One region of the Stenotrophomonas sp. C-A genome, then DNA from elsewhere that is predicted to be linked to it. Evidence: riboswitches for the same ligand, from Rfam matches in the RefSeq annotation. Region 1 holds a riboswitch; the other holds the start of a gene.

The links. A riboswitch is a leader RNA that binds a small molecule or an ion and turns the genes downstream of it on or off. The one in region 1 is predicted to bind cobalamin.
Region 2: linked by a shared signal. The riboswitch ahead of btuB (TonB-dependent vitamin B12 receptor) and the one ahead of ACW5IY_RS01040 (epoxyqueuosine reductase QueH) in region 1 are both predicted to bind cobalamin.

What each region holds. Positions count from the first base shown of each region.
Region 1 is NZ_CM132916.1:226,365-234,817, forward strand. It holds gene ACW5IY_RS01010 (NAD-dependent protein deacetylase) at 1-93, shown strand, start outside; gene ACW5IY_RS01015 (oxidoreductase) at 254-1,354, shown strand; gene ACW5IY_RS01020 (LysR substrate-binding domain-containing protein) at 1,358-2,269, opposite strand; gene purU (formyltetrahydrofolate deformylase) at 2,384-3,235, shown strand; gene ACW5IY_RS01030 (NYN domain-containing protein) at 3,232-3,945, opposite strand; gene pncA (bifunctional nicotinamidase/pyrazinamidase) at 4,140-4,766, opposite strand; gene ACW5IY_RS01040 (epoxyqueuosine reductase QueH) at 4,823-5,509, opposite strand; cobalamin riboswitch at 5,671-5,884, opposite strand; gene ACW5IY_RS01045 (patatin-like phospholipase family protein) at 6,039-7,886, shown strand; gene ACW5IY_RS01050 (DUF1028 domain-containing protein) at 7,960-8,453, opposite strand, start outside.
Region 2 is NZ_CM132916.1:500,540-508,992, reverse strand. It holds gene ACW5IY_RS02365 (GAF domain-containing protein) at 1-213, shown strand, start outside; gene ACW5IY_RS02360 (TfoX/Sxy family protein) at 210-572, shown strand; gene ACW5IY_RS02355 (histidine phosphatase family protein) at 662-1,240, opposite strand; gene ACW5IY_RS02350 (acyltransferase family protein) at 1,368-2,495, opposite strand; cobalamin riboswitch at 2,557-2,780, shown strand; gene btuB (TonB-dependent vitamin B12 receptor) at 2,896-4,740, shown strand; gene gph (phosphoglycolate phosphatase) at 4,799-5,467, opposite strand; gene ACW5IY_RS02335 (class I SAM-dependent methyltransferase) at 5,532-6,323, opposite strand; gene ACW5IY_RS02330 (LysR family transcriptional regulator) at 6,320-7,249, opposite strand; gene ACW5IY_RS02325 (NAD(P)-dependent oxidoreductase) at 7,358-7,996, shown strand; gene ACW5IY_RS02320 (MBL fold metallo-hydrolase) at 8,062-8,453, shown strand, end outside.

The sequences.
Region 1 (8,453 bases):
CTGAACCGCGGCCGCACCCGTGCCGACGACCTGCTGCAGTTCAAGGACGAGCGCGATTGCGCCGAAGCCCTGGCCACGTGGGCTTCGCCCTGAGCCGAGCGTGGGCTCGGCTCTACAAGCGGTTGTGGGCTTCTGTAGCGCCGGGCCCACGCCCGGCTGCAGCAGGCTGCGCGAAACAGCGATCCATCCAGACGGTTGATTCGCCGGCCGTGCGGCGGTGCAATACGCACCCCCTACGTCGTTCATCACTGTCTTGAGCCAGTTGTTTTCGCCGATCTCGTTCGGCCCCCTGACCCTGTCCAACCGCATCGTCATCGCGCCGATGTGCCAGTACTCCGCCGAAGACGGTCGCGCCAGCGACTGGCACGCCATGCACCTGGGCAACCTGGCGCAGTCGGGCGCTGGCCTGCTGATCCTGGAAGCCACCGCGGTCGAGCCGCGCGGCCGCATCAGCTGGGCCGACCTGGGCCTGTGGGATGACGGCACCGAGGCCGCGTTGGCACAGGTGCTGGCCAGCGTCCGCCGCTGGTCGCCGATGCCGCTGGGCATCCAGCTCGGCCACGCCGGCCGCAAGGCCTCGGTGAAGCGCCCGTGGGACGGCGGCGGCCAGCTGCCGGCCGATGATGCGCGTGGCTGGGCCACCGTGGCGCCGTCGCCGCTGCCGTTCCATGCCGCTGACCCGGCGCCGCAGGAGCTGGACGAGGCGGGCATCGCCGAGATCGTCGCCGCCTTCGCCGCCAGTGCGGTGCGCGCCGAGCGCCTGGGCTTCGAGCTGATCGAGCTGCATGCCGCGCACGGCTACCTGCTGCACCAGTTCCTGTCGCCGCTGAGCAACCGCCGCACCGATGGCTATGGCGGCTCGCTGCCGAACCGCCTGCGCCTGCTGGTGGAGGTGTTCGACGCAGTGCGTGCGGCGGTATCGGACAAGATCGCCGTGGGCGTGCGCATTTCCGCCAGCGACTGGGTCGAGGGTGGCTGGGACCTGGTGCAGAGCGAAGCGCTGGCCCAGGTACTGGATGCGCGCGGCTGCAATTTCCTGCATGTCTCCAGCGGTGGCCTGGACGAGCACCAGAAGATCACCGTCGGTCCCGGCTACCAGGTGCCGTTCGCTGCGGCGATCAAGGCCAAGGTGCGCATGCCGGTCATCGCGGTGGGCATGATCACCGAGCCCGAGCAAGCCGAATCGATCCTGCGCCATCGCCACGCCGATGCGGTAGCGCTGGCACGCGGCATCCTCTACGACCCGCGCTGGCCGTGGCACGCTGCTGCCGCATTGCGCGACAGCGTGGAGCCGGCGCCGCAGTACCTGCGCTGCGAGCCGCGCGATGCGCGCGGCGTGTTCAAGACGCGCTGAGGCTCACACCCGCCAGGCCGGCGCCATGCCGGCCTGCAGGTGCTCGAACAGCGCGCGGATCTTGGCGGTGAAGTCGCGGCGGTCGCTGACACAGAAATAGACCTCCATCGGCTCCGGGCGCCATGCAGTGTCGGCGCCGAACACCGCCTGCAGGCGGCCATCGCGCAGGTACGGCTCGGCCACGAATGCGGCCAGCCGGGTGATGCCGGCACCGGTCGCGGCAAGCGTTGCCAGTGCATCGATGTCATCGCAGACCATGCTTGGTGGCAGCGCGGCGTCCACGCGCTGGCCATCCTTCAGCAGGCCCCAGCGCAGCGGCCGGCCATCGGTGGGGAAGCGGTGCAGCAGCCCGCGATGACCGCTCAGGTCGGAGGGTTGCTGCGGGGTGCCGTGCGCTTTCAGATAGGCCGGCGAGGCACAGAACACGAACGGGACGCGTGCCAGTTGCCGCGCGACCACGCCATCTTCCAGCTGTGCACCGATGCGGATGCTGGCATCCACCGCTTCCGGCCCATGTTGCACGGCGCGGTCGGTCAGGCGCAGCTCCAGCTGCAGTTGCGGGTAGCGCTGCTGCAGCGACGGCAGCAAGGGGGCAAGCACATGGCGGCCGAACGCGCTGCTGCTGGCGATGCGCAGCGGCCCGGCCGGTTCGATGTCACCGGAGGTGACCATCGCCTGCGCGCGTGCCAGGTCGGCTTCGATGTGGCGCACCTGTGCCAGGTACAGCGCGCCGGCCTCGCTGAGGGCCAGCTGCCGTGTACTTCGGTTCAGCAACCGTACGCCCAGATGGGCCTCCAGCCGGTTGATGTTCTGGCCGACTGCGGTGGCGCTGATGCCAAGGATGCGGGCCGCGGCGGCAATGCTGCCGGTCTCTGCGGTGCGGGTGAAGCTGCGGATCAGTTGCAACAGGTTCATGACCGACCAGCTTGCCATGGGGACGCCCAAGTATCGCTTGGGACTGAACCAAGCAGTTCGGTTGCATTGGTGACCATCGATCCTGGGAACAGGCCGCTGCCCTACACTCGGGCGATGCGCCCCGATTCCATTCTTACCCTGTCCTGCCCCGACCGTACCGGCATCGTCTACCGCGTGTCCGGCCTGCTGTTCGACCATGGCTGCAACATCCTCGACGCCCAGCAGTTCGGTGACGAGGAAAGCGGCCGCTTCTTCCTGCGCGTGCACTTCGACCGCGATGCCGGGCTGCCGCTGGACACGGTGCACACCGCCATGGCCACGTTGGCGGCCGACTTCGGCATGGACTGGCAGCTGCACGACGGCCGCCGCCGCGCACGCCTGCTGGTGCTGGTCAGCAAGCAGGGGCATTGCCTCAACGATCTGCTGTTCCGCGCCCACAGCGGCCAGCTGAAGGTGGACATCGCCGCGGTGGCCTCCAACCACGCCGACTTCGCGCCGCTGGCCGCGTCCTACCAGGTGCCGTTCCACCACCTCCCGGTGACCGCCCAAACGCGCGCGGTGCAGGAACAGCAGATCATCGACCTGGTCGAGCGCGAACGCATCGACCTGGTGGTGCTGGCGCGCTACATGCAGATCCTGTCACCCACGCTGTGCCGCGCGCTGGCCGGACGCGCGATCAACATCCACCACAGCTTCCTGCCCAGCTTCAAGGGTGCGCAGCCGTATCACCAGGCACACGCGCGCGGAGTCAAGATCATTGGCGCCACCGCGCACTACGTCACCGAGGACCTGGACGAAGGCCCGATCATCGAACAGGACGTGGCCCGCGTGGACCACGCGATGGCGCCGCGCGAGCTGGTGCGGCTGGGCAGCGATACCGAATCGCTGGTGCTGTCACGCGCCGTGCGCCGCCATGTGGAGCACCGCATCCTGCTCAACGGGCACCGCACGGTGGTGTTCCGCTAGGATCGGGTTGAATCTACTGTCGCGCGCCCTGTCACCGTCTTTCCCTCGACCCTGTTCGCGGGCCTGGGGCAGGTGGAGCGGCCACCGTCGATATGCTCCAGAAGACCCTGAGGGATCGGCGACCACATCGGGTCCAGAACGAAGTCCACGCCTTCGCGTCGCGCGAGTTTGGCACCGGGGATGAAGTCGGCGTCACCGGCTACCAGAACAATCTGACGAACTTGCCGTTTGAGGGAAAGTGAGGAGATGTCCAGGCCGATGCGCATATCGACGCCTTTCTGTCTGACCTCCGGGTGCAGATCCCCGGGCAGGAGTGTGGAGAACGCGCGCTTGCCCTTCAGAAGTGCATCGAGCGTTCGGGAATCAGTTGTCCATGAATTGGAATCTGCGAGATGGCCCACGCGCAATGCCACTTTGCGTTTTTGTTTCAGGGCCTCGTGCAAATCGATTCTGAAGAGTGCCTCGGGTGAGCGTGCATAGTCGATGCAGGCGCCCGAGATCGGGTTGTGCATCCGCTTTCGAAGCGGCGGGCAGTCGTAGAAGAAGATCCGGTAGAGATCCCTCCGCTTACACCCCGACGAGGTCAGGTGTGCGAGTGCCCATCGATGCGCCACTTCTGCGGCACGTTCAGCGTTGCCGGCGTTGTGAGGTTCAATCCGGCGGAATCGCTTAACGAAGTAACCGCCATCGATGAGGATCGCCGTTGGCATGCCTTTGCCCTCGATTCCATCCAGTAAAAAGCCCTCGGTTCGGCCGTCCCGCGATCTGTAGGGGGGCGTACTTGGAGGGCTGGATGAGTTCATTGTGTTGCCGCAGGCTGCGGCCTGCAAGCGGCAGAGGCGACATTCTCAGCATCGGTATCCCGCACCCAGCGACGACGCGTCCATTGAGCAGCAGTCGCCCGTCAGATGATCGCAATCCCCGCTTTGCCCAGCGCCTCGCGCACCATCGTATCGTTGGCCTCGGTCACCGGCTTGGTCAGGTCCCACAGGAACTTCACCTTGAAGCCGGACTTCACCGCGTCCTGCGCGCTCCACAGCACGCAGTAGTCGCGTGCCAGGCCGCACACGTGCACTTCGCGGATGCGGCGCTCGTGCAGCCAGCCGGCCAGGCCGGTGGCCGGGCGCTCGCCATCGGGACCATGGTTCTCGCGGAAGGCGCTGTACGAATCCACCTGTTGGCGCGTGCCCTTGCGCAGGATCAGGTCGGCCACGGTCCAGTCCACATCCGGGTGCAGGGCGGCACCGGCGCTGCCCTGCACGCAGTGGTCCGGCCACAGGGTCTGCGGCTGCGCGTGCAGCAGGATGCTCTCGAAGGGGCGTTGGCCAGGATGCTGGCTGGCGAACGAGGCATGGTCGGCCGGGTGCCAGTCCTGTGTCGCCACCACGGTGCGGTAGCGGCGCTGCGCCAGCAGATCGGCAATCGGTGCCACCAGCGCATCGCCCTGATCGCAGGCCAGCGTACCTCCGGGCATGAAGTCCGGCTGCAGGTCGATCACCAGCAGGGCGACGTCGGCGGGCAGGGCGGTCATGGCAGATCCACTACAACGTAAAGGGGCGACCAGCGTGGCCGCCCCGGCGGCACAGGTCAATCGCCCTGCGGCGTCCCAGCGTCCTGCCCGTAGTACAGCAGGCCGATCTTGATCCGTTCCCGGCCGTTCTCGCGGCGATGGCGGTTGGCATCGCGCAGCGAGTACACGCAGCCGCAGTACTCCTGCTGGTAGAACTGCTCGCGCTTGCTGATCTCGATCATGCGGCTGGCACCGCCGCCCTTGCGCCAGTTGTAGTCCCAGTACTGCAGGCCCTCGTAGCGCGACGCGGCGCGGATGCCGCAGTCGTTGATCTGCGCCATGTTCTTCCAGCGCGAGATGCCCAGCGAAGAACTGATGGTGTCATAGCCGTGTTCGTGCGCGTACAGCGCAGTGCGCTCGAAACGCATGTCGAAGCACATCGTGCAGCGGATGCCGCGTTCGGGCTCGTTTTCCATGCCGCGCGCACGGCTGAACCAGTTGTCGGTGTCGTAGTCGCAATCGATGAACGGGATGCCGTGCTGCTCGGCGAAGCGGATGTTCTCCTGCTTGCGCAGCTCGTATTCCTTCACCGGATGGATGTTGGGGTTGTAGAAGAAGATCGCATAGTCGATCCCGGAGGCGGTGATCGCCTCCATCACTTCGCCGGAGCATGGCGCGCAGCATGAATGCAGCAGCAGGCGCTTGCCGTCGTCGGGCAGGGTCAGGGTAGGGCGTTGGAGCTCGGTCATCGTCAGGTACCGCATGGACCGCCGGCAACGGCGGTGGCCCATGCATCAGCGCGTGGGTGAACAGGTCTGGCCGGATACCGTGAACAGGACGCGCGCGGCCGCATCGCCTGCACGCGCAGGACGACGGCGGCCCCGGCAACCTCCCCGCGGAGATTCCAGGTCGAATCAGGGGACGGTCGTGTCCCCCGGCCGGGGCCGGTATTCGGGCTGATGGACACGGGCCGCAGCCCACCTACTACCTGCCGCTTCCCAGGCGCGAGCCCAGTGCTGTTGGCAGGATTCGTTTCCATTCACCGCTGCGGGGCAGCTCCGGAATGGGCGCGCGAGGCGTCTTCACCGGATTCCCGTTTAAATCCCGGCCGCCATCCAGCCACGGCAGGGATACCTTCGGCGCGCCCACGGTGGACGCGTCGAGGCCAATGGTCAAGGGCCAATCAAAGCGCAGGGCTGTGGCTCGTTTCTCAGGCTGTGAGAGCCCCTCTTGCCATACTGTGCATCGACAGACGGGAGGTGGCTCGTGGCGGCGAAGTACTGCGATCTGGTCATGAAAGGCGGCATCACCAGCGGCATCGTGTACCCCAATGCGGTACTGGCGCTGGCGCGCGAGTATCGCTTCAAGAGCATCGGCGGCACCTCGGCCGGCGCTATTGCTGCGGCTGTGGCGGCCGCGGCGGCCTGCGGTGATCGCCGCCAGCAGGCTGGCGAGCACCTGCCTGGCGATGCCGGCTATGGCGGGTTGTCGGCGGTGTCGGCGCAGCTGTCGCGGCGCGGCTTCATCTACAGCCTGTTCCAGCCGGCACGGGGCGCGCGTGCGGCCTATCGGCTGCTGGTGGTGCTGACCGGCAATGCCCGCCTGCCGCACAAGCTGCTGTGCCTGGCCGTTGCCGTGTTCGAGATCGCGCCGCTGGAAGTGCTGGTGTCGCTGGCGCTGCTGCTCGGCCTGGGCTGGTGGGGCGGTGGCTGGAGCGGCGTGGCCGCCACGCTGCTGCCGTCGCTGCTGTGCGCTTACGGTGCCGGCGTGGCCGGCGCCGCGCTGCGGGTGGCACGGGTGGCACGGCGCAACCTGCTGGGCCTGTGCAGCGGCCTCGGCCGTGATGCACGCACGCCGGCGTTGACCGAGTGGCTGCACGAGTGCCTGCAGCAGTTGTCCGGCAAACCGCTGGATGCACCGCTCACCTTCGCCGATCTGCACGATGCGCCGCGCTATGCCGGCGAGCCGGACAGCCCGCATGCGATCAGCCTGCAGATGATCACCACCTGTGTGTCGCACAACGAGCCGCGTACGCTGCCGCTGGGTGGCGCGCAGTTCTGGTTCCTGCGCGAAGAGTTCGAGCAGCTGTTCCCGGCCAGCGTGGTGCAGTGGCTGGTGGATCAAGCTGGCCCGCCGTTGGAGGTGGAGGGGCGACGGTACTACCACCTGCCGCAGGGCCCGAAGCTGCCGGTGCTGGTGGCCACGCGCATGAGCCTGAGCTTCCCGCTGCTGATCAGCGCGGTGCCGCTGCATGAGCCCTCGCGGCGCGAGCGTCGCTGCGAACCCACCGCGCCTGCCGCCGACCAGGAGCACAACGTGGCCGACAGCATGGAAGGGCTGACCAGTGCCGGGCAGACCTGTGGCCCGGTGATCACCGCCTTCCGCATCTGCTGGTTCTCCGATGGCGGCATCAGCAGCAACTTCCCGATCCATCTGTTCGATGCCGCCTTGCCGCGCTGGCCGACCTTCGCCATCAACCTGGTCTACCCGCAGCACGCTGAAGAGGTGAGCCACGGCAGCAGCGGCCGCCAGTCGCTGGAACACGCGGTGTTCCTGCCCACCGAAAACCGTCATGGCTGGCAGCGCACCTATCAGTCGATCGCCACGCCGTTGGCGGCCGCGGAACTGGGGCGTTTCCTGTTCGCGGTGGTGGCGACCATGCAGAACTGGCGCGATCTGCTGCAGGCGCGCGCGCCGGGTTACCGCGACCGCATCGTGCACGTCAGCCTGCAGGGCGACGAAGGCGGCATGAACCTGGACATGCCGCAGGAGGTGCTGACCCGCATCGCCGACAAGGGCAGCCTGGCGGGCGCGCGCTTCTGCTCATTCTCGTTCGAGAACCACTACTGGATCCGCTGGCGCAACCTGGCCTCGGCCTACCAGCGCTACACGCTGGAAGTGGCACGCACCGACGACCCGGCGCAGCAGGTGCTGGCCTACCGTGCGGCCTATTCGATGGTCGCCCACGGTGAACCGGCACCGCCCTCGTACAAGCTGGGATCGGAAGACAAGCGGCTGGCCTCGCAGCAGTTGTGGGGCTTGATGGTCGAGCAGGGGCGCACCTGGGAGGACCTGGGCCCCGACCTTACCGACGGCGCACCGCGCCCGCTGCCGCAGATGAAGGTGACGCCGATCTACTGATTTCCGCCGCAGCCGATTGAACTGTCCTGGTGGGTGCCGACCTTGGTCGGCACGATCTCACCCCTGCGGTGCCTCATCGCCACGCCTCCACCACCGCATCACCCCGCAATGGCGCATACAGCGGCAACGCCAGCTCCTGCTTCACCCAGCCCGGATTGAGCGCACGCAGGCCGGCCAGGTACTCGCGGGCCAGCGCCGTATCGCCCTGCCGCATCGCCAAGCGCGCGGCGCGCGCCCAGGTGCGGTCCCAGCCGTGGGCCAGTGACAACGAGGTCGCCAGTGCTGCACGCGCCCCTGCCACATCGCCTTTCTCCCAGCGCTGCTCGGCGCGGATGATCGCCTCGTTGGACAAGCGCATGTCGTACAGCTCGCGCAGCTTCGCCACCGCGTGCGGGTCAGCGTCCACGCGCAGGTCGGTGTCCTGCCAGTCGCCCCCTGGCGTGCGCACCAGCAGCGCCGCCGACCATTGCCCACTGCGTTGACCACCTGCGGCCTGACCTGCTTCCAGCGCCGCCAGCAGGCGCGCGGCCAGCGGCCCACGTGAGGCGGCGAAGATGCGCTGCATCG
Region 2 (8,453 bases), 270 kb from region 1:
CGCGTGACCCAGCGCGTGGACGACGTCGATGCCTTCCCCGGCCATATCGCCTGCGATTCGGCCTCGCGTTCGGAGCTGGTGGTGCCGCTGCTGCGCGGTGATGAACTGATCGGCGTGTTCGATATCGACAGCCCCAAGGTCGGCCGCTTTGATGCCGACGACCAGGCCGGCCTGGAAGCCATCGCCCGCGTGTTCGTCGAGGCGCTGGGATGAGCGCACCGAAGCTGCGCAACATCGGCCCGAAAAGTGCGGCGTGGCTGCGCCAGGTCGGCCTGCGCAGCCGCGAAGACCTGGTTGCGATCGGTGCCGTGGGCGCCTTCGTCAAGGTCAAGCGCGCGGGCTTCAAGCCCAGCCTGAACCTGCTGTACTCCCTGGAAGGCGCACTGCTGGACTGCCACTGGCAGGAACTGAGCGAGCCGCAGCGCGATGCGCTGGTGCAGGACTATGAAGCGCGCATCGCCGCGCATCCGCTGAAGGCAGCCGGCCCGGCGTCGGGCCCGGTACATGAGCAGCGCTTCGATGCCGGTGATGACGCTGAAGACAGCGTTGCCGAGCGCGCGGACGAGGATTGAGCCGCGCCCTTCTGTAGAGCCGAGCCCACGCTTGGCTGGCCTTTCTGATCGAAGTGCAGCCGAGCATGGCTCGGCTCTACAAGAGCAGATCAGGGCTGCTGCAGCTCCAGCAGCTCGCCCACCAGCCCGACCTCACCACGTTCCAGCCACACCCGCAGCCGCGTGCCGTGATCGATGCGCAGGGCCCAGCACAGCGACATCGGCAGGCCGCAGACCTGCGAGAGCACCATGCGCAGCGGGCCACCATGGCTGACCACCAGCGTCGGCACCGGATCCTCATCATCGAGCAGGCGATCCAGCGCGCGCGCAATGCGCCGCTCGAAGTGGCCCCAGCTTTCACCGTTCGGCGGCGGGAACGCGTGCGGGTCGGCATGGAAGGCGGCCAGTGCGTCCTCCGGCAGGTCGAACAGCGACTGCCCGTCCCAATCGCCGAAGTCCAGCTCTTCCCATTCCTCGTCCGCTTCCACGTCCAGCCCACGCGGGGTGGCCAGGGCCATCGCCGTGTGCAGCGAGCGCAGCCGTGGCGAACTGATCACCCGCTCCCAGGGCTGCGCGGCGTAGGCGTCGACCAGTTCCTGCGGCAGGCGGGCCAGCTGCGGTGGGTCGCTGCGTCCATCGAGGAACTCATCGCGACCGTTGCCGGCATGGCGGACCAGGTCGAGGATCATGGCACCGCAACCGCGTGCAGCACGCTGGTCAGTGACGGGTACGCGCACGGCGCAGGAGAGATCGGCGATTGAAGCAACATCATGAACACCACTTCCGGACAGCGTCCCCATAGCGGGGCGCGTCATTCTAGCGTGGGCCGCCCTCAGCCTGCCCAGTACGGAGTCCTGCGCGTGAAGCAGACAGCGACGCCATCATGCGTTTACCCAGTCGAATCATGGGTGCTTCAATGCAACGATGTCCCAGCGCAGCCAGCGGGAGTGCGACCGCCAGCACCAGTGCGGCGCACAACAGATAGCCGGATGTCCCGTCACCAACATACGCAAGCAACCGGCGCAGCACCGGTCCCAGCACAGCGATGACAATGGGATGACCCAGGTAGAGCGAGTAACTCACCGTACCCAGCCAAGCCGTCGCCCGGTTGACGAGCAGACGCGGCGGGCATTGCGAGCAACCCAACAGCACTGCCAGATAGCCCAGGCCGGCCAGCTGCCATTGTCCTGCCCCGCTCCAGCCACCTGCGATTCCCGCCACGACCAGCAACAGCAACAGGGCACCGGCCAGGTTGAGTGCCATCCCCCACCAGCGCGCCCGCGCCGGAGGCACTTGTGAGAGCGCGTTGTAGGCGTGGAACGCCACCAGCCCCATCGCAAACACGGGCGCGTGCGTCAGCCAGCCATAGCCGCCCAGTGAAGCTTCCGCGCGTGCACCCAGCGCGCCGGTTCCGGCCAACGCCGCCAGCCCCAGCAGCGACAAGAGGAGCATCCAGGCCCGGCGTCCGTCATTCACCAGCAGGTACAGCGCAGGGAAAATGGCGTAGAACAGCATTTCCACGCCAACCGCCCAGCTGGCCCAGACAATGCCCTGCTCCCAGCCGGGGAACAGGTTGAAGGTGAACGTGGCATTGGCAGCGATCTCGGCCCAGGGATGGCCGGCATGGCTGCCTCGGCCATCGCGGAAGATCGAGAACGCCAGCAGCGCGTAGAACAGCGGCGCAATCCGCAGGAAGCGGTGCAGGTAGAAACTCAGCAAGGGCCGCCCGCTGGCCCTGTGGCGAGGCTGGGTGTAGCACAGGGAGAACGCGCTGATCACGAAGAACAGGGCGACGCCGGTGGCTCCCAGCTGCAGTACCGGCAACAACCCGGCCGCAACGGGCAACGCCGGCGCTGGCATCGACTGGACGTGAAACAGCACGACATAGACGGCGGCCAAGCCTCGAAGCGAATCGAGGAACTGCAAGCGATCCTTTGCAACCATGTTCCCGCTTCCCAACCGCAGTGCGTGCGACGGCCTTCACTCTACCAGCTGGCGATGCCGTAGACTGCGCCCACTTCCAGGTGACCTGCGGCCGTGGCCGGCAGGTTGAAACGGGAAGCCGGTGACGCGTGATTCCACGCCAGGCCGGCGCTGCCCCCGCAACGGTAAGCACGTCAGTTCCAGGCAACACCGCCACTGTGCCGCGCGCATGGGAAGGCGCCTGGACGGGTGGCCCCAGGCCACCCGGCGGCAAGCCCGGAGACCGGCCCGGAAGCCTCAGGTCGCGATGCGGTGGGCATGGCGCTGGATGACCGCAGCGTGCGCTGCGGCGTCGGCGCATGCCTGCCTTCGCGGCTCCTCCCCTTCGCCACGCGGGCGTGCGTGGCACCTGGAGTCCCCCATGAAGCTGCAGTCCCGAATGCTGTCCCTGGCCGTGCTGGCCGCCCTGCCCGCGCTGGCCCAGGCCGCCGATGACACCACTGCGCTCGACCAGATCCTGGTCACCGCCACCCGCACCCCGATCGCGCTGCAGGACAGCATCGCGCCGGCGCAGGTGATCGACCGCGCGCAGATTGAATCCAGCCAGGCCACCTCGCTGCAGGAGCTGCTGCGCGGCCGCGCCGGCATCAACCTGACCAATGCCGGCGGTCTCGGCAAGCAGAGCTCGCTGTTCCTGCGCGGCACCAACTCGGGCCACACCGTGGTGCTGGTCGACGGCGTGCGCATCAACAGCGCCGACCTCGGCCTGGCCATGTACCAGGACCTGCCGCTGGCGCAGATCGAGCGCGTGGAGATCGTGCGCGGCCCGCAGTCGAGCCTGTACGGCGCCGACGCCATCGGTGGCGTGATCCAGATTTTCACCCGCCGCAACCAGGGCAACTTCGCTCCACACTTCCAGCTCGGTGGTGGCAGCAACGGCCTGCGTGAAGCCAGCGGCGGCATCGGCGGCGGCACCGAGCGCGGCTGGTTCGGTGCCGACATCGCCTACCAGCATTCCGACGGCATCGATGCCTGCCGCGGTTCTTCCTCGGTGTTCACTGCCGGCTGCTTTGCCGACGAACATGACCGCGACGGCTACCGCAACCTGTCCAAGAGCCTGCGCGGCGGTTACAGCTTCAACGACCAGTGGAACGTGGAAGGCAGCGCGCTGCGCGCCGATGGCAAGAACCACTATGACGGCTACTACAACTACTCCGAGACCCGCCAGCAGGTGCTGGCCGGCAAGGTGCGCTACACCCCATCCGAACGCCTGGCATTCACCGCCAACGTCGGCCGCAGCGACAATGAATCCGACAACTTCGGCGCACCGGGGGTGTTTGGCAGCGCGCAGACCCATCGTGACAGCGCCTCGCTGCAGGGTGACTTCGGTGTGGCCGAGGGCCAGCTGCTGAGTGCCGGCGTGGACTGGAGCGAAGACAATCTGGACGGCAGCAGCGCCGGGTATCTCGTCGACAGCCGCCGCAACACCGGCGTGTTCGTGCAGTACCAGGGCCGCTTCGGCCGCCACCAGCTGCAGGCCAGCGCCCGCAACGACGACAACCAGCAGTTCGGCAACCACGCCACCGGCAGCGTTGGCTGGGCGATGGAACTGGGCCACGGCCTGCGCGTCAACGCCAGCTACGGCACCGCGTTCAAGGCACCGACCTTCAGCGATCTGTATGACCTGTGGAGCGGCATGCCGACCTTGAACCCGGAGAAGTCCAAGAGCGCCAACCTGGGGGTTTCGCAGCAGGGTCAGGGCTGGCATTGGGGCCTGGATGTGTACGAAACCCGCATCGATGACCTGATCACCTACGATGCGTCCACGATGAAAATGCAGCAGGTGGAGAAGGCGCGCATCCGTGGTGCCGAGCTGACCGGTGGCGTGCTGCTGGCCGGCTTCGACATCAACGCGCAGCTGAGCTACACCAACCCGCGCAACCGCACCCACGGCAGCAGCCAGTTCGACAACTGGCTGCCGCGCCGTGCACAGCAGACCGCGCGCCTGGACATCGACCGCCGCTTCGGCGATTTCCGCGCCGGCCTGACCGTACAGGGCGCGGGCAAGCGCTTTGACAACGCCAGCAACTCGGTGAAGGTTGGCGGCTACGGCGCGCTGGACCTGCGCGCCGAGTACGCGCTGACACCGGAGTGGTCGCTGCTGGCGCGTGCCGCCAACGTGTTCGACCGCAGGTATGAGACGGTGGCGTGGTTCAACCAGCCGGGCCGCGAGTACCAGTTGAGCGTGCGTTACCAGCCGAAGTGAAAGAAGTTGCCGGGCATTGCCCGGCACTTTTCCATCGACGCATGGCGTCGATCTACCGCTACACCGGAATGCCGGCGGCCAACCCCGGCAATTCACGCAGATCGTCGATCACCGCCACCGCATGCGCGGTGGCCAGGTCCAGGCCGCGCGGGTAGCCGTAACGCACCAGCGCGATCGGCATGCCTGCCTCTTCGGCGGCGCGGTAGTCGGTCAACGAATCACCCACCATCAGGCAGGCGTCCACCGGCAGCCCGAAGTGCGCAGCGATGTGCCGCAGCGGTTCGCCACTGGGCTTGCGCTGCGGCAGCGAATCGCCGCCCAGTATCAGCGCGAACGCATCACCGATGCCCAGGTGCTGCAGCAGCGGTGGCACCAGCGCTTCGGGCTTGTTGGTGCAGATTGCCAGCGGCACGTTGCGTGCACGCAGTTGCGCCAGCGCTTCACCCACGCCATCGAACAGGCGCGGGCTGCGCAGCAGGCATTCGCGGTAGTGCACCATGAATACCGGCATCACTTCGGCCAGGTCGACTTCGCGGCCGGTGGCATGCACGGCCTGTTCGACCAGGCGGCGCACACCGTCGCCGATCCAGCCCAGCACCGTGGCTTCCGGTACGCGTGCCACGCCGATGTCCTCCAGCGTGCGGTTCAGCGCTTCGGCGATATCAGCTGCGCTGTCGACCAGCGTGCCATCAAGGTCGAACACGACCAGCGGATAGGGATACGACAAGGGACGGCACCTGCATGACGTGGGGCCGTCCATTGTACGCCGCTGGTTTTTGCACCGATCCGCCTCAGCCGATCCGGCGCGCGCGGGTAGCCAGGAACGTGGGCAGGTAACGGTCGATCAGGAAACGCGGCTGCGGCTGCCAGTCCTCCATGAAGCGATCGATGATGAAGCCGGCATCCAGCTGGCCACCGATCAGTTCGGTCAGGCTGTGGCCGAAGGTCAGCGCATCGCCCCGCGCCAGTTTCGCCTCGCGCTCGGCCGGTGGCAGGTCTTCCAGATCCGAATAGGGAATGGCGTACTGCGGCCGGATCAGGCCCTGGGCATCCAGCTGCGGATCGCGCGCACCGACGAACAGCACCGGGTTGTAGAAGCTGGCCATCAGCATGCCGTCGCGCGCCAGCACGCGGCGGCATTCGGTCCACACCGGCCGGACGTCGGGCACGTACAGGTTGGAGATCGGGTGGAAGACCACATCGAAGCTGTCGTTGGCGAAGGCGTGCAGATCGCGCATGTCGCCCTGCACCGTACGCAGTTGCAGTCCATCACGTGCCGCGACCCTGCGGTCCTGCTCGAGCTGGCCATCGGACAGATCGAACACGGTCACCTCCGCGCCGGCCGCCGCCAGCACCGGTGCCTGCTGGCCACCGCCCGAGGCCAGGCACAGGATGCGGCGGCCGCGCACATCACCGAGCCAGTCCAGCGGCAGCGCGCGCGGGGTCAGGTGCACCTGCCAGCGGCCATCGCGCGCGGCGGCAATCGTTGAGCTTTCCACCGGGCGCGACCATTCGCGCACTTCGCTGGCCTGGCGGTCCCAGGCAGCACGGTTGTGGTCGATCAAGGCCTGTCCATGGTTCATGTGTTCTCCTTGCCCGGTGGGCGCCAATCCAGATCCTGGAAGGCCGGGCTGGCGAAACACTCGGCCAGGAAGTCCAGGAATCGCCGCATGATAGCGGGCTGCTGGCGCCGTGATGCGTACACGGCATGAATGCCGAGTTCGTCCAGACTGAACTCGGGCAACAACTCGATCAGCTCGCCACTACGCAGCAGCGGCGCCACCTGGTAGGTCGGCAGCATGGCGATGCCGGCACCGGCACGCACTGCTTCCAGCAACAGCGAGGCTTCGTTGGCGCTGATGTTGCCGCCCACCGCCACCGACAGCGAACGGCCATCGCGGTGCAGCTGCCACAGGCTCTTGCCCACGTAGTGATGGGTCAGGCAGTTGTGCGCGGCCAGGTGTTCCGGTGTAGTCGGCGTACCGCGCGCCTGCAGGTAGGACGGCGTCGCGCACAGCACCGAGCGGCAGGTGGCCAGCCGCCGTGCAATCAGGCTGGGATCGATCTGGCGCGCGATGCGCACCGCAAGGTCCACCCGCTCTTCCACCAGGTTCACCGTGCGATCGACCAGCAGCAGCTCGATGCGTGCCGCCGGATGGCGCGCAACGAAGCCGGCCACCGCCCGTGCAAGGTGGCTCTGCCCGAACGACACGCTGGCGGTCACCCGCAGCGTTCCGTGCGGCTCGGGATCATCACTGGCCAGCTCGCCCTGCAGTTCTTCGCCGATCGCCAGCATCTGCCGGAAGCGCGCCAGCGCCGCCTCGCCGGGGCCGGTCAGGCTGATCCGGCGCGTGGTCCGGTGCAGCAGGCGCGCACCCAGCCACCCTTCAACCTCGGCCAGGTAGCGGGTGACCATCGCCCGCGACATGTCCAGCACCTCGGCGGCGGCGGTGAGGCTGCCGCGCTCGGCCACCTCGACAAACACGGTCATGGCGGTCAATCGGTCCATATGCTCGATTCATGCAACAAACAAGCGCGTTATACGCTGTTTTTCGATCAACTGCAGCAGCCTAGAGTGGCCGCATTCCCACCCCACACCGCCCCACGGAGTCCTGCCATGAAAATCGCCCTCGTTGGTTCCACCGGCAACATCGGCCGCCAGATCGCCCGCCACGCGCTGGCCAACGGCCACGAACTCACCGTCATCGTGCGCAGCGCGCAGGACCTTCCGGCAGAACTGGCCGGCGCCCACCCGGTGATCGCTTCGCTGGATGACCAGGACGCGCTGGTTGCCGCCATCGCCGGCCACGATGTGCTGGCCAGTGCCTACGGCCCGCGCCCGGGCGATGACATCGGCCGCGTCGGCGAGGTCGCCGCGCTGCTGGCTGCCGCCGCACGCAAGGCCGGCGTGCCGCGCCTGGTGGTGGTCGGTGGCGCTGGCAGCCTGGAAGTGGCACCCGGCGTGCAGCTGGTCGACACGCCGAACTTCCCGGAGGCCTACAAGCCGTACGCGCTGGCCCATCGTGAAGCCTTCAATCGCCTGCAGGCGGTGGACGACCTGGACTGGACGTTCTTCTCGCCGGCCGCCGAAATCGGCCCGGGCGAAGAGCGCGGCCAGTACCGCGTGCAGCCCAAGGCCTTCCTCGCCGACGCCAGCGGCCACAGCCGCATCAGCTACGCCGACTACGGCGCGGCGTTCGTCGCCGAGCTGGAAGCGCACCAGTATCCGAAGCAGATCATCACCGCGGCGTACTGATCGACGCGCGAGCCCTGTAGAGCCAAGCCCACGCTCGGCTCCCCATCCGACACAAGGAATTCCCCATGCGCACCGCTGCCCTGCTGCTTCCCCTCGCGTTGGCCGCCGGCTTCACCAGTGCGCCGCTGATGGCCGCTTCGGCCACCCCGGCGCCGGCCACGGCAACGAAATCCCAGCTGCGCCTGCAGACCTTCCATCCCGGCCCGCAGGCGATGTTCTCAGTGTCCTCGGTGCTGATCGAAGGCCGCCACGATGCGATCCTGGTCGATGCCCAGTTCGGCGCCAGCGATGCACGCAGGCTGGTCGAGCTGATCCGCGCCAGCGGCAAGCAGCTGACCACCATCTACATCAGCCACGGCGATCCGGATTACTACTTCGGCCTGGCCACCCTGCAGGACGCGTTCCCGCAGGCGCGCATCGTCGCCACCGCGCAGACCGTCGCCCACATCCAGCAGAC